Regions from separate parts of the Persicitalea sp. genome, predicted to be linked through region 2. Evidence: riboswitches for the same ligand, from Rfam matches in the RefSeq annotation. Region 2 holds a riboswitch; the other holds the start of a gene.
The links. Region 2 has a riboswitch for S-adenosylmethionine ahead of ACEW8P_RS19230 (O-acetylhomoserine aminocarboxypropyltransferase/cysteine synthase family protein). Riboswitches for the same ligand answer to the same signal wherever they lie in the genome.

Region 1: another riboswitch for S-adenosylmethionine. It lies ahead of metK (methionine adenosyltransferase); the one in region 2 lies ahead of ACEW8P_RS19230 (O-acetylhomoserine aminocarboxypropyltransferase/cysteine synthase family protein).

The regions. Positions count from the first base shown of each region.
Region 1 covers NZ_JBGSXF010000142.1:362-7,466, reverse strand. The annotation lists gene ytxJ (bacillithiol system redox-active protein YtxJ) at 1-289, shown strand, start outside; gene ACEW8P_RS04825 (OsmC family protein) at 354-782, opposite strand; gene ACEW8P_RS04820 (hypothetical protein) at 910-1,659, shown strand; gene lipA (lipoyl synthase) at 1,737-2,615, shown strand; gene ACEW8P_RS04810 (lycopene cyclase family protein) at 2,736-3,896, shown strand; SAM-I-IV-variant riboswitch at 3,933-4,032, shown strand; gene metK (methionine adenosyltransferase) at 4,147-5,427, shown strand; gene ACEW8P_RS04800 (hypothetical protein) at 5,518-5,817, opposite strand; gene murF (UDP-N-acetylmuramoyl-tripeptide--D-alanyl-D-alanine ligase) at 6,022-7,105, opposite strand, start outside.
Region 2 covers NZ_JBGSXF010000539.1:159-5,863, forward strand. The annotation lists partial or broken gene ACEW8P_RS19210 (SDR family NAD(P)-dependent oxidoreductase) at 1-51, opposite strand, end outside; gene ACEW8P_RS19215 (LD-carboxypeptidase) at 115-1,032, opposite strand; gene ACEW8P_RS19220 (ion channel) at 1,044-2,024, opposite strand; gene ACEW8P_RS19225 (DUF721 domain-containing protein) at 2,156-2,482, opposite strand; SAM riboswitch class I at 2,714-2,827, shown strand; gene ACEW8P_RS19230 (O-acetylhomoserine aminocarboxypropyltransferase/cysteine synthase family protein) at 3,097-4,413, shown strand; gene metX (homoserine O-acetyltransferase) at 4,529-5,572, shown strand; gene ACEW8P_RS19240 (hypothetical protein) at 5,641-5,705, shown strand, end outside.

The DNA.
Region 1 (7,105 bases), on a different contig from region 2:
CCCCGTGCTGATTTTTAAACACAGTACACGCTGCAACATCAGCGCGACGGCCAAAGCACGGTTCGAAAGGAAGTGGAAAGATGAGGAAGCAGGCGGCTTAGCGCCCTACTATCTGGATCTGATCTCGCTGCGTTCTTTATCCAGCGAAGTAGCCGATACCTTCAGCGTTGCCCACGAATCGCCACAGGTTTTACTGATTTCCAAAGGTGAATGCGTGTACGATGCTTCACATTTCGACATTAGTTTCGACGAAATCAGCCAACAAGCCGGCAGCATCGAGTTTGCCTAGATTTTGAAGAATTCAATGTAAGCGGGCGAAGTCGGAAACTCATTTCCCGACTTCGCCCGCTTTTTTAGGCATCCTGCGCTACTTTCCACGAGAAAGCAACCGCTTGCACCACGTCAGGATGCAGACTCAGGGCTACCGGGCAAGTATGAGCGGCGCGTTCTAGTTTAGCATGCTCAGGTTCTGACAATTCTCTGTCGGTAATCATCTTCATTTCGAGTTCTACACGGGCGATGCGACGCGGGGCGTCGGGAGACATCACTTTCGTGATTTCCATTTCGGAGCCTTGCAGGTCAATGCCGTCGCGACGGGCGGCTATACCCATAATTGTCATCATACAGCTGCCGAGGGCCGCTGCAACGAGGTCAGTCGGCGAAAAGGCTTCGCCCCTGCCTTGGTTATCGGTAGGCGCGTCAGTAAGAATTTGGGTTCCCGATTGAAGGTGAACGGCTTGAGTACGTAGTTCGCCTAAGTAGTCGGTTTTGATCGTCGGCATGAGTTTCTGGTTAGTGAGAAGAACATAAAATTATAAAAAACCGTTAAGAAGGAGCGTGGGAAATCAAGAATTAAACAAATTTCTCTATTTTCACCCTTCGAAACACTTTTCCCGGAATTCAAATATCATGCTGAATAAAAAATGCTTATTGCTCGGCAGCCTGTGCCTTTTGCTTACAACTGTAGGTTGGGCGCAAAGGCGCGGCGAAGCTGACACCGACATAGAAACTTACAACTCACTCATTTCGGGCGGCGTTACCACTAACACTAACTCTGGCTTGCTGGGCGGTGTGGTGGTACGTAGTTCCAAATCCATATCCGGGACGCTTTTCGGTAAGCAACAGTTTCGGTACCTGGCCCTTGAAGCGGTCAATGTAAAACATCCCAAGGAGTTTTCGTCGCCTTACCCCGGCAATGGCTCCCGGCTGACCTATGGTAAACAGAATTACCTTTTCGTTCTGCGGCCCGAGTACGGCCGTGAACTTATGTTTTATAACCGCCACTCCAATGAAGGGATTTCTATCAGTGGCATTCTGGCCGCGGGGCCTTCGATTGGCATTGAAAAGCCTTATTATGTACAGCTTCAACCCCGCGCGGGTGTCGTGACTTCGGTGCCGTATACGCCCGACTTGCCAGGCGACATTATTGGTGCGGGAGGCTTCTTTAAAGGCTTCGATAAGTCAAAAATCGTTCCGGGCTTGCACCTCAAGGCTGCCCTCAGTTTCGAATTGAGCGCCTTCCGCGAGAATATGACGGGCATCGAAATTGGCTTTGTGACCGAAGCCTTCTCCCGTCAAATCATCATTATGCCCCAGGCCCAAAACCGCAGCTTTTTCACCTCTGGCTTTGTGACGCTGTATTATGGACTGAAAAAGTAGAGCAAAAATTTTAGCTAACAAGTTTGACTCTGCACGGGTTTTAATGAAAACATGGCAAGAAAGCATTCTGTACTTTAATGATCGAACTCCCCGTCATTCCTTCTCCGCGCAAAAAACGCCCTGACTGGCTACGCGTAAAACTACCCGCCGGCCCCGATTTTCTGCGAGTGCGGCAATTGGTCGATACCTATAAGCTACACACGATTTGCGAAAGCGGTAGTTGTCCCAACATGGGCGAGTGCTGGGGCGCGGGTACGGCCACTTTTATGATTTTGGGCAACGTCTGCACCCGCAGCTGTAGCTTCTGCGCCGTAGCCACGGGCCGTCCGCCCGAGTACGACACCGACGAGCCGCAGCGCGTAGCCCAAGCTATTCGACTCATGGGCGTCAAGCACGCCGTCATCACTTCTGTCAACCGCGACGAATTGAAAGACCGGGGCGCCGAAATCTGGTACCAAACCGTGCGGCAGGTAAAGGAGCAAAGCCCCGCGACGACGATAGAAACACTGATTCCCGACGTGAAAAATAACTGGGACGCACTCTTTCGCATGATCGAGGGCGGGCAGGAGGTAGTCTCGCACAATGTGGAAACTGTCGAACGCCTTTACCGGGGCGTACGCCCGCAAGCCAAGTATGAGCGTAGTTTGGAACAAATCCGTCGCACAAAGGAGGCGAAGCAGCGTACCAAGTCAGGCATTATGCTCGGCTTAGGGGAAACCAAAGAAGAGATGTTTAAGGCGATGGATGACCTGGCAGCCCACGGTCTCGACATCTTGACCCTCGGCCAATACCTGCAACCTACCAAAATGCATCATGAAGTGATCGAGTGGATCACGCCCGAGATGTTCGACATGTACCGCGAAGAAGGCTTGCGTAGGGGTCTGAAATATGTCGAATCCGGCCCGCTTGTTCGTTCCAGCTACCACGCCGAACGCCACGTTAACGTGCCGATCTAAATTTTGCCTTATATGTTTTTGAAAAAGCCCTTGTCCTCTCTTGACATGGGCTTTTAATTTTTGCCCGACTGACGAGATGATTCAAAGAAGAACCCAAAAGACCATAGCCGACCACTCCCTATGAAACGTTACGACTACATCATTGCGGGAGGTGGCTTGGCGGGACTGAGTCTGGCTTATTATATGAATCAGTCGGTGCTACGCAACAAGCAGATCCTGATTCTCGACAGGGACGAAAAAAACAAAAACGATCGCACCTGGTGCTTCTGGGAAACAGACCGGGAAAGCCCGTTTGACCCGATTGTTTTCCGAAAATGGCCGGAAGTTTACTTTTATGGGAGTGGCGGTTTTGAAAAGAAACTCGACTTGGGCAATTATGCCTACAAGTGGATTCGGGGAATTGATTTTTACAATTTCGTTAAGACCGACCTTGCGGCCAACCCTAACATTACCTTTCTGCAAACGAACGTTGGACGCCTAACCAGTACCGCCGACGGCGGCTTCGTCATTACCGAAGCCGGACAGTTCATCGCCGATTACGTCTTCGACAGCGTCACTTCGTTGCGGCTCGACAACAAGAAGCGGGAGAATATGCTCCAGCATTTTAAAGGATGGGAAATATCCACTCCGCAGCCTTCCTTCGATCCCGACGTGCCAATTATGATGGACTACCGCATAGCGCAAACCGGCCTGGGCGTACGGTTTAGCTACGTATTGCCAGTGGACGAGAAACGGGCCTTCGTGGAGTACACAGTCTTCTCCGACAAACTTTTGGAACCAGCCGAATACGACCGCGAGCTGCATACATACATTCGTGATGTCTTGAATATTCAGGATTTCGAGATCCACCACGAGGAATTTGGGGTGATTCCTATGACCGACGAGCTTCCCGAAACCCCTCGCGATAGTCGCGTCATTAGGATCGGTACTTCGGGCGGCTACGTCAAGGCTTCGTCGGGTTACGCCTTTAAGCGTACGCAGTGGCTCACGCAGGAACTAGTGAGTCAAATCCTGACTACGGGCGAACCCTCACCACCAAAAGCGACATTGCACTCCTGGTTCAAGCGGCTTATGGACAGTACACTACTAAATGTTTTGTTGCGGGAACGCCACTCCGGGGAAGTCATATTTACGCACCTTTATAAAAAAAATCTTACGCCTAAACTTCTCACTTTCATGGATGGTAAGGCCTCCTTCGCTGACGAACTGCGCATCATGTCTACTGTGCCGCTCTGGGCCTTCACCAAAGGAATGGTCGATACGCTGATAAAGAGATTCTAGCGCGTTTGGTTAATTTCTAAAAAAAAATCAATTTTGCACCGGCATCCAGAAGCTTCGGAGGAGAAGCGCCAACCGGGCTTGAACACCACGGTGGTAAAGGAACGATGTGGGTATCAAACCAAAAAAAGTTCACTTCTCCCGCCCCGCTTCCTGGATTCGCCAATCAGTATCGCCCAATGCGGTTCCAGCACATTCGTTTTTACAGCCTGCATTCCAGTAATTCATCATTCATCATTCATCACTCAAAAAAATGCCTTACCTGTTCACTTCGGAATCCGTGTCGGAAGGACACCCCGACAAAGTAGCCGACCAGATTTCGGACGCCCTCATCGATAACTTTATGGCCTGGGACCCCAGCAGCAAAGTAGCTTGCGAAACCCTCGTTACCACCGGACAGGTGGTACTGGCCGGAGAAGTCAAGACCAGCACTTACCTCGACGTGCAGAAGATTGCGCGGGAAGTAATCCGCAAAATCGGCTACACCAAGAGCGAGTATATGTTCGAGGCCAACTCCTGCGGCGTGATGTCGGCCATTCACGACCAGAGCGCGGACATCAACCAGGGCGTGGATCGTGCGGCGGAAAGCCAGGATTTCGAGGCCAAAGCCAACGCCCAGGGCGCGGGCGACCAGGGCATGATGTTTGGCTACGCGACCAGCGAAACCGAAAACTACATGCCGCTGGCGCTGGATCTGGCGCACAGCATATTGAAAGAGCTGTCTAATATTCGTAACAATGAACCCGAACTCATCCCTTACCTGCGGCCTGATGCCAAGGCACAGGTGACGATCGAGTACAGCGACGACAATGTGCCGCAGCGCATCGACACCATTGTGGTTTCGACTCAGCACGACGACTTCGCCAGCGAGAAGGATATGTTGGAAAAAATCAATTCTGACGTCATTTCTTTTGTCATCCCCCGCGTGAAAGAAAAGCTGACGGAAGCAATGCAAGAACTCTTTACCGACAGTATTACCTACTATATCAACCCCACCGGAAAGTTCGTCATCGGCGGGCCGCACGGAGATACCGGCTTAACGGGCCGCAAGATTATCGTCGATACTTACGGCGGTAAAGGGGCGCACGGCGGCGGTGCTTTCTCGGGCAAAGATCCTTCCAAAGTGGACCGTTCAGCGGCTTATGCTACGCGGCACATCGCCAAAAACATGGTTGCCGCTGGACTCTGCGACGAGGTACTAGTGCAGGTTTCCTACGCCATCGGCGTGGCCAAGCCCTGCGGGCTTTTTGTGGACACCAAAGGCACGGCGAAGGTCGATATGAATGACGGACAGATTGCCCGCGAAATCGAAAAAATCTTCGATATGCGTCCTTACGCCATCGAGGAACGCCTGAAACTACGTAACCCGATTTACTCCGAAACGGCGGCTTACGGCCACATGGGGCGCGTCAACGAAGTAGTCAAGAAAAGCTTCAAAGGGGCCGACGGCACGGAAAAGGAAATGGAAGTCGAACTTTTCACCTGGGAGAAACTTGATTTTGTGGACAAGATCAAAGAGGCGTTCGGATTGTAAAGGTTTTGATTTTTTACCCGAATTTTAAAGCAAAAAGCCGCTGGAATCATCCAGTGGCTTTTGCTTTTTTAGCAGTTTGATCTTCTTAAATCAGTCTTTAACATAAACTTTTACGCCACCTATGCGTCCAGCGATAAAATTGTAAATGACCGCTGAGAGGGCTCCCGAAGCGATCCCAATAACCCCGTAAATGATCGGGACAAAAATCAGCATAATAGCCCCGCCCCCAAATATTAATCCTCTCTCGTAGCCACCAAGACTGGTGTTCGCAAACGGCAGAGAAAAAATTAGAAAGAAGAAAAAGATGAATACAAGGCTGAGGAGCGCCATCACGGCCCCCGACATTAGGGCTGCGGAGCCTACGTCGATACGGGTGATTTCTTTTTTCATGATTTTTTGAAAAGTTTATGGAGTGGGGGAAAGGTTGGTTTTGACTGAATATTTTAACAAAATACCTTCCGTCTGCTGGTTTACTCGAAAGTAGATGTGGTACGGGCTTCCAGCCCGTCTTTCGCCGAGAACTCGATTTCTAAAAAGAATCATTTGCTAACGACGGGCTGGAACCGCGCCGGCGCACCGGCGCGTACCACATTTTCACAAAAACTGGACGACACTCTCCAGCCCCATGCCTCGGGAGCCTTTGATGAGGATGTGCGTGTTTTCCTGCGGGTGATCCATAAGCCAGTTGTGCAGAGAGAATTTATCGGGAATGTAGTACGCCTTGGGCAAGGCGGGCAGGGCGTGTTGCATGAGCGGCCCGGTCAGAATTACAATGTCGAACTTGCCCTCGGCGACTAATTGACCAATAGCTAAGTGCTCGGCGGCGGCTTCATTGCCCAATTCCAGCATATCGCCCAGAATCAGCAACTTGCGTGGGGCGTCGCTGCGGGTGAAGTGTTCGATGGCCGCCCGCATGGAGCTGGGATTGGCATTGTAGGCATCGAGCGTGATGGTGTTACTGCCTCTTTCGATTACCTGTGAGCGATTGTTGTCGGGCTGGTAGTCGGAGATGGCGCGGTGCGCGGCTTCGCCGGGTACTTCGAAGTAATGGCCGATGGCTAGGGCGGCGCAGATGTTGTCAAAATTGTGCTTACCTGGCAAGTGTGTGACAATAGTTTGCTGCTCCTGATTTTCGTAAATGACGAACGGCGTTTCTTTGACCAGCGTCGGATTCACTTCCGAACTGGCGGTGCGGTAGAAAACGATTTCGCCAAAGGCGTGTTTCTTGCTCACCATTTCCATCAGCGTGTCGTCCTGCACATTGACAAATACGACCCGCTTTTTCTTGGAAAGGTAGGTGTAGAGTTCGCCTTTGCCTTTTTTGACGCCCGCGATGCCGCCGAAACCTTCGAGATGCGCCTTGCCAATGTTAGTAATAAGCCCGTGCGTCGGTTGGGCAATACTGCACAGAAAGGCGATTTCCTGCTGGTGGTTGGCACCCATTTCAATTACCGCTACCGTGTTCTCATCCGGGTGAATAGACAATAGCGTGAGCGGCACGCCTATGTGATTGTTGAGGTTACCGACAGTGGCATTGGTGCGGTACTTTTTGGCAAGAATAGCTGCAATGAGTTCCTTCGTGGTAGTTTTGCCATTTGAACCCGTCAGGGCGATAACTGGAATGTCCCAGGTACTGCGGTGGTGTTTGGCTAGTTCCTGTAAAGAGGCCAGAACGTCG
Region 2 (5,705 bases):
GGACGAAGCCCCGGTGATCCAGGCGACTTTGTTGGTGAAGTAGGTTTTCAAAAGCGTTTAATGATTGAAATGTTGAAGGGTCTAACCGTTGAAGGTGCGAGAAAATTTATCTCATTATTCATAATTCAATGAGGCACCGCTTTCATTTACTTCCAGAGTTGCCACTAGCCCGACGGGCAGGGCGCGGTTATCGGGGACATGGCCGACGGGAAAATCGAAGCAAATGGGGTAGTTGTAAGCCTGGGTATGATCGAGGATGATTTCGTAGTCGGTTTTGCCGAAGGTCGGCTCGGGGTTGTCGTGCGAGTCGGTTAACTGGCCGACGATCATCCCTGCTAAGTTTTGGAGTTGCCCGGCTCGTTTAAGCTGCACCATCATTCGGTCTATATTATAGAGGTACTCGTTGATGTCTTCGATGAACAGAATTTTACCCGCCGTGTCCACCGCCGATTGCGAGCCGACCAAGTGTGCCAGGAGGCACAAATTACCGCCCGTGACCGGGCCTTTTCCACTTCCCTCCCGATTGAAGGGATGCATTGGGATTTCATAGGCAAGTGGTTCTCCAAAGAGAGCCTTCCGCAACGATTCCAGGCCTTCCCCGCCGCCTTCGTTAGTCATAGTTTTGACCATCGGTGCGTGGATGGCCGCAAAGCCCAGGGCATTGAGGTGCGAAAGAAAAACCGTTAGGTCGCTGAACCCTACCAGCCATTTGGGTGATTTTTTGAACTGAGCAAAATTGAGGTCGTCCACAATCCTGGAACAGCCGTAACCGCCCCGCGCAGCCAAAATGGCTCGGATGTTAGGATTGTCCAGCATCTTTTGTAATTCTTCGCGCCGCTGCTCGTCCGGCGCGGAGTACTGAAAATGTTCGTCGTGTAGCGTCGCTCCCTCCAGAATCTCCAAATCCCACTGATTGCGCAGAACTTGCAAGCCTGCCTGACAATCTTCGTATCGAACCCGGCTGGCCGGGGCCATCACACCCACCGTGTCGCCGGGTTTCAGGTAGGGTGGAAGCGTTACTTTTTTGGGCATAGGTGAGCGGTTCAAGTATTGAGGGAGGCAGGACGGTGGCGGTCGATGTCGGAAACTCGAACCGCAATGTTGCCCTGCGCGCTGGTATCGAACATCGGCTCAAATTTCGCCCCCCAGAGAACTTCCTCATAGTGATAGGAATAACGGGCGTGGACTTGTTGCATGAAGGTTTCATCCGTAGCCCGAATGATGATCAGGAACTCGGCATCGGTCTCGTTCAGGCTTTTTACAGTTGCATTGTAGAGCGGACTTTCTTCCGTGATGGGATGGACGATGGTCCAATTCAATGGAAAATAATTGACGTGGCCGCGCTCCAGTTCCAGCGGGTAATATCTCCGGGTTTTGGCTCCGCTCGGCAGCACCTCCAGGCACGATAGCGTCACCTCAACGTCCAGGTCGATGAGTTCACTGTCGCGTTCGTGGATGATGCGGAACATCAGGCCGTTGATGTCTAGGTAAGGCGAAATGACGGCGTGCTTGCTGAAACGAATGCGCGGCGTCGAACGGGAAAAGCGACCATAGAGCAAACCCGTCGCCAGTGCGATGAGCAGCAGACCCGTCAGCGCTTCGGAGGCCGCAATGGCGTTGGTCCAGAAGCCCGTGGGACTGATGCGTCCGTAACCTACCGTGGTGAGAGTTTGGGAACTGAAGAAATAAGCCTCCCAGAAATCGGGCAATTGGTGGTTGTTGTTGACGCCCTCCAAATACTCGATGCCCACGAGAAGGTACAGGCTGGCAAAAAATAAATTCAGGACAAAGTACAGCAGAAAGACCATGCCCAGAAAGTTCAACCAACTCATGGTAATCAGCCGGTGGTACCAGTTGACACTATCTAAATTAGAATCCCCCACACGACGCACGTTGAAACTACCGTCTTTGTTGACTAAGCGACTTTGTTCGCTGGTAATCTTGGTGCCAAATCCGAGATCCTTTCGGCTCTCTTCCTGGTTCAGCATCGTGCTTCTATGAGTGGTGGGTAGTTTTTTAGCCACGTGTTTTCAATTAGGACGGGGTCGCCCGTGTGATTGGTGAATGCCGGACGGCGGGGCGCCCCGAGGCGGTCGCCCGGCGATTAAGGAATATTGCTTTCGCCGGATTTATTAAAGTGTTCCGACATCCCAAATTAAATAAAGACGACATCCTCGATCAATTCTGCTTTCATCTCCCGGTTAATAAGTTCGATGATTTTTTTCTTGGCGTGGACAAGTTCGTTACGCAATGGGGCGGATTCTATTTGTAGAAATAAAATATGGTCGCGTACATATACCTTTTGCGTGCGGGACGAAATAGGATGCCCCATGATCTTAGCCCAGTGCGCCGTGACGTAGCTCTCCTCGAAGCCCTGCTTCATGTGCGGCTTGCCAAAAACGTATTCGATAGCCTCCTTCAACGGCGTGACGCCTGGCTTGCGCGAAGTCCTCTCCTTGTCGAATTTATAGTGTTGGGCCATGAGCCGGGAGTTTTGGAGTAAAATGGGAAAAACTGATATCGACAAAGATAGAAAGAATGCTCGGCTCAATGCCCGGCTACTGGAATCGACATCCAGGGAATACCAAAACTTTGATCGGGAGGGCTTTTGTTCCCAGGAATTTTGCCAAAAAAAGACGACTTGACTTGGAATTCCGTCGTTTGGGCCTTAATATTGTGGCATACGAGTCAATTGCTTCGCAGATCGGCGGTTGATTTATAGAGAAGAGGCTAGAGAATGGGCTCATAGAACCTCTGGCAACCTACCCCACGCGCAACCGGGACAAGGTGCTAACTCCCACCTAAATACATTTAGGAAATATAAACCAAAACCCGCGCATGAACCAGCATCACCCGCATTCCGTCTTCGGCGTGGCCCAGTGCCAGCCCACTTTACCGTTCAATCTGGCCCCGGCTGGTTTCTACGGTATTTTTTGTTGCATGTGCGCCTGACCTGGCAAATTTCCTTTTTCAAGGTGTTCTCCCGGTTGTCTCGCCAGTGCTGCTGGCTGCGCATAGTCATCACTTGGCGAACACATAGGCTCACCCCAACAACAGTTAAACCTTTCAACACTTAAACACTTAAACAAAAACCCCATGTCACAAGAAGCCCCCCAACATTTCGAAACCCTTCAACTACACGCCGGCCAAGAGCCTGACCCTACGACTAAATCGCGGGCTGTACCGATTTACCAAACTACTTCCTACACTTTCAATGATTCTGAGCACGGAGCTAACTTGTTTGCCTTGAAAGAGTTCGGGAACATCTACACCCGCATCATGAATCCCACGACCGACGTGTTCGAGAAGCGCATGGCAGCGCTGGAAGGCGGCGTGGCGGCACTGGCGACGGCTTCGGGCCACGCGGCGCAGTTCCTGGCGATTAATAATATTACGAGCGTCGGCGATAACTTCGTGACGACCTCTTTTCTGTACGGCGGCAGCTATAACCAGTTTAAGAACTCGTTCAAGAATATTGGCGTCGAGGCCCGCTTTGCGGATGGTGACGACGTATCAAGTTTTGAAAAACTAATCGATGATAAAACCAAGGCCATTTATCTGGAAACTATTGGTAACCCCAGTTATAGTGTTCCTGATTTCGAGGCGTTTGCCAAACTAGCCGAGAAGCATGACCTGCCTATAATAGTGGACAACACCTTCGGGGCGGGAGGCGCGATTTGCCAGCCCATCAAGTGGGGGGCGCACATCGTGGTCGAGTCGGCGACAAAATGGATCGGCGGCCACGGTAATTCTATGGGCGGTGTGATCGTGGATTCGGGTAAGTTCAACTGGGGCAACGGCAAGTACCCGCAGTTCACCGAACCCTCAGACAGCTACCACGGTCTGGTCTTCAACGACGTATTTGGGATGGACGGACCATTCGGCAATATCCAGTTCATCATCCGCGCCCGCGTAGAGGGGCTGCGCGACTGGGGGCCGAGCCAAAGTCCATTTAATGCCTTCCTGCTGCTGCAGGGTTTAGAAACACTGGCCCTACGCGTGGAACGTGCCTGCGAAAACGCCCTCAAACTAGCCCAATGGCTCAAAAATCACGAAGATGTGGAGTCGGTCAACTACTCCGGGCTGGAAGGCAGCAAGTACCATAAGGTTGCCGCCAAGTACCTTACGCGCGGCTCGGGCGCGGTACTTTCCTTTAAGTTGAAAGCGGGCAAAGAAGCAGCAGATCACTTCGTGAACTCGGTGAAAATGATTAGCCACCTGGCCAACGTGGGCGACTCCAAAACGCTCATTATTCACCCGTCCAGCACCACGCATTCCCAGTTGTCTGCCGCTGACCAGCTCAACGCGGGCGTAATTCCCGGCGAACTACGTGTGTCAGTGGGGATCGAACACATCGACGATATCAAAGCTGATATGGAACAAGCCTTCGCGCAAATTTCGGTACCAGCTTGAACCCGAATGGCGGCTGCGCCAAAAAGTCGGAGCCGCCATTTTTTTTCAAAAAGGATTCAAAAATCGCAACGCTGAACCTCCATTCGCATCGGCGTACCGATCAATTGTCAAGTGAATGCATTCTGAGAAAAAAGTATTCAAATACCCGTACTCCTTCCCGTTGGAATCGGGCCAGAGCCTGCCTGGCTTTGAATTGGCCTACACGACCAGTGGTGTCCGAGCGGAAAACGATGATAATATCGTCTGGGTCTGCCACGCCCTTACGGGCAGCGCTAATGCCGCCGAGTGGTGGGACGGGCTAGTCGGCCCAAACACGCACTTCGACCCGGAGCGGCATTTTGTCGTCTGTGCCAACGTGCTGGGATCATGTTACGGCTCCACCGGACCATTGTCCGTCGATCCGCTAACGAAGCAGCCTTACTACCATGACTTTCCTAACGTGACGGTGCGCGACGTGGTGAACGCGCTGGACTTACTGCGGCAGGAATTGGAAATCAAGCGGATCAAGGTGTGTCTGGGTGGTTCGCTGGGTGGTCAGCAGTCGCTGGAATGGGCCATTCAACAACCGGATTTGTTTGATGAATTGATTCTCATTGCCGCCAACGCCGTGCATTCTTCATGGGGCATCGCCTTTAACGAATCCCAGCGTATGGCCATCGAAGCCGACGCCTCCTGGAAAGAAAAAACGCCCGAGGCTGGGCTGCTGGGCATGGCGGCCGCGCGGTCGTTCGCGCTGCTATCGTATCGTAATTACGATACTTATAATTTTACGCAAGCCCGCGATAATCCAGACCAAACCGACGAATTTCGGGCGTCGTCGTACCAGCGCTACCAGGGCGATAAATTCATGAAACGCTTCAATGCCTTCTCGTACTGGACTTTATCTAAAATGATGGACACCCACAACGTTGGCCGCAACCAGGGAGGTATAGTTAATGCCCTCGGTCAGGTAAAAACCAAAACGCTGGTACTTGGCATCAAGTCCGACATGCTATTCCCGGTTGTGGAGCAGCAGTTCCTGGCGCGCCATATCCCCGACGCCGAATACCGGGAAATCGACTCGCTCTACGGCCACGACGGTTTTTTGATTGAGTACAAGCAGTTGACGCAGATTATCCGAGCGTGGCAAGAGAGTAAGGGAAAGCTGGAAATGGCGTGAGGGAGCGAGTGCAAGTGTTTTGAAAATTCTTTTATCTTTGGAAAATGACAAACTAAAAGATTTAGGTGATGAAAGAGCCGAATAGAAAACTCAATGAAGCCCAAACTGCGATCCTTCGGCTTTTCGGTCGGGA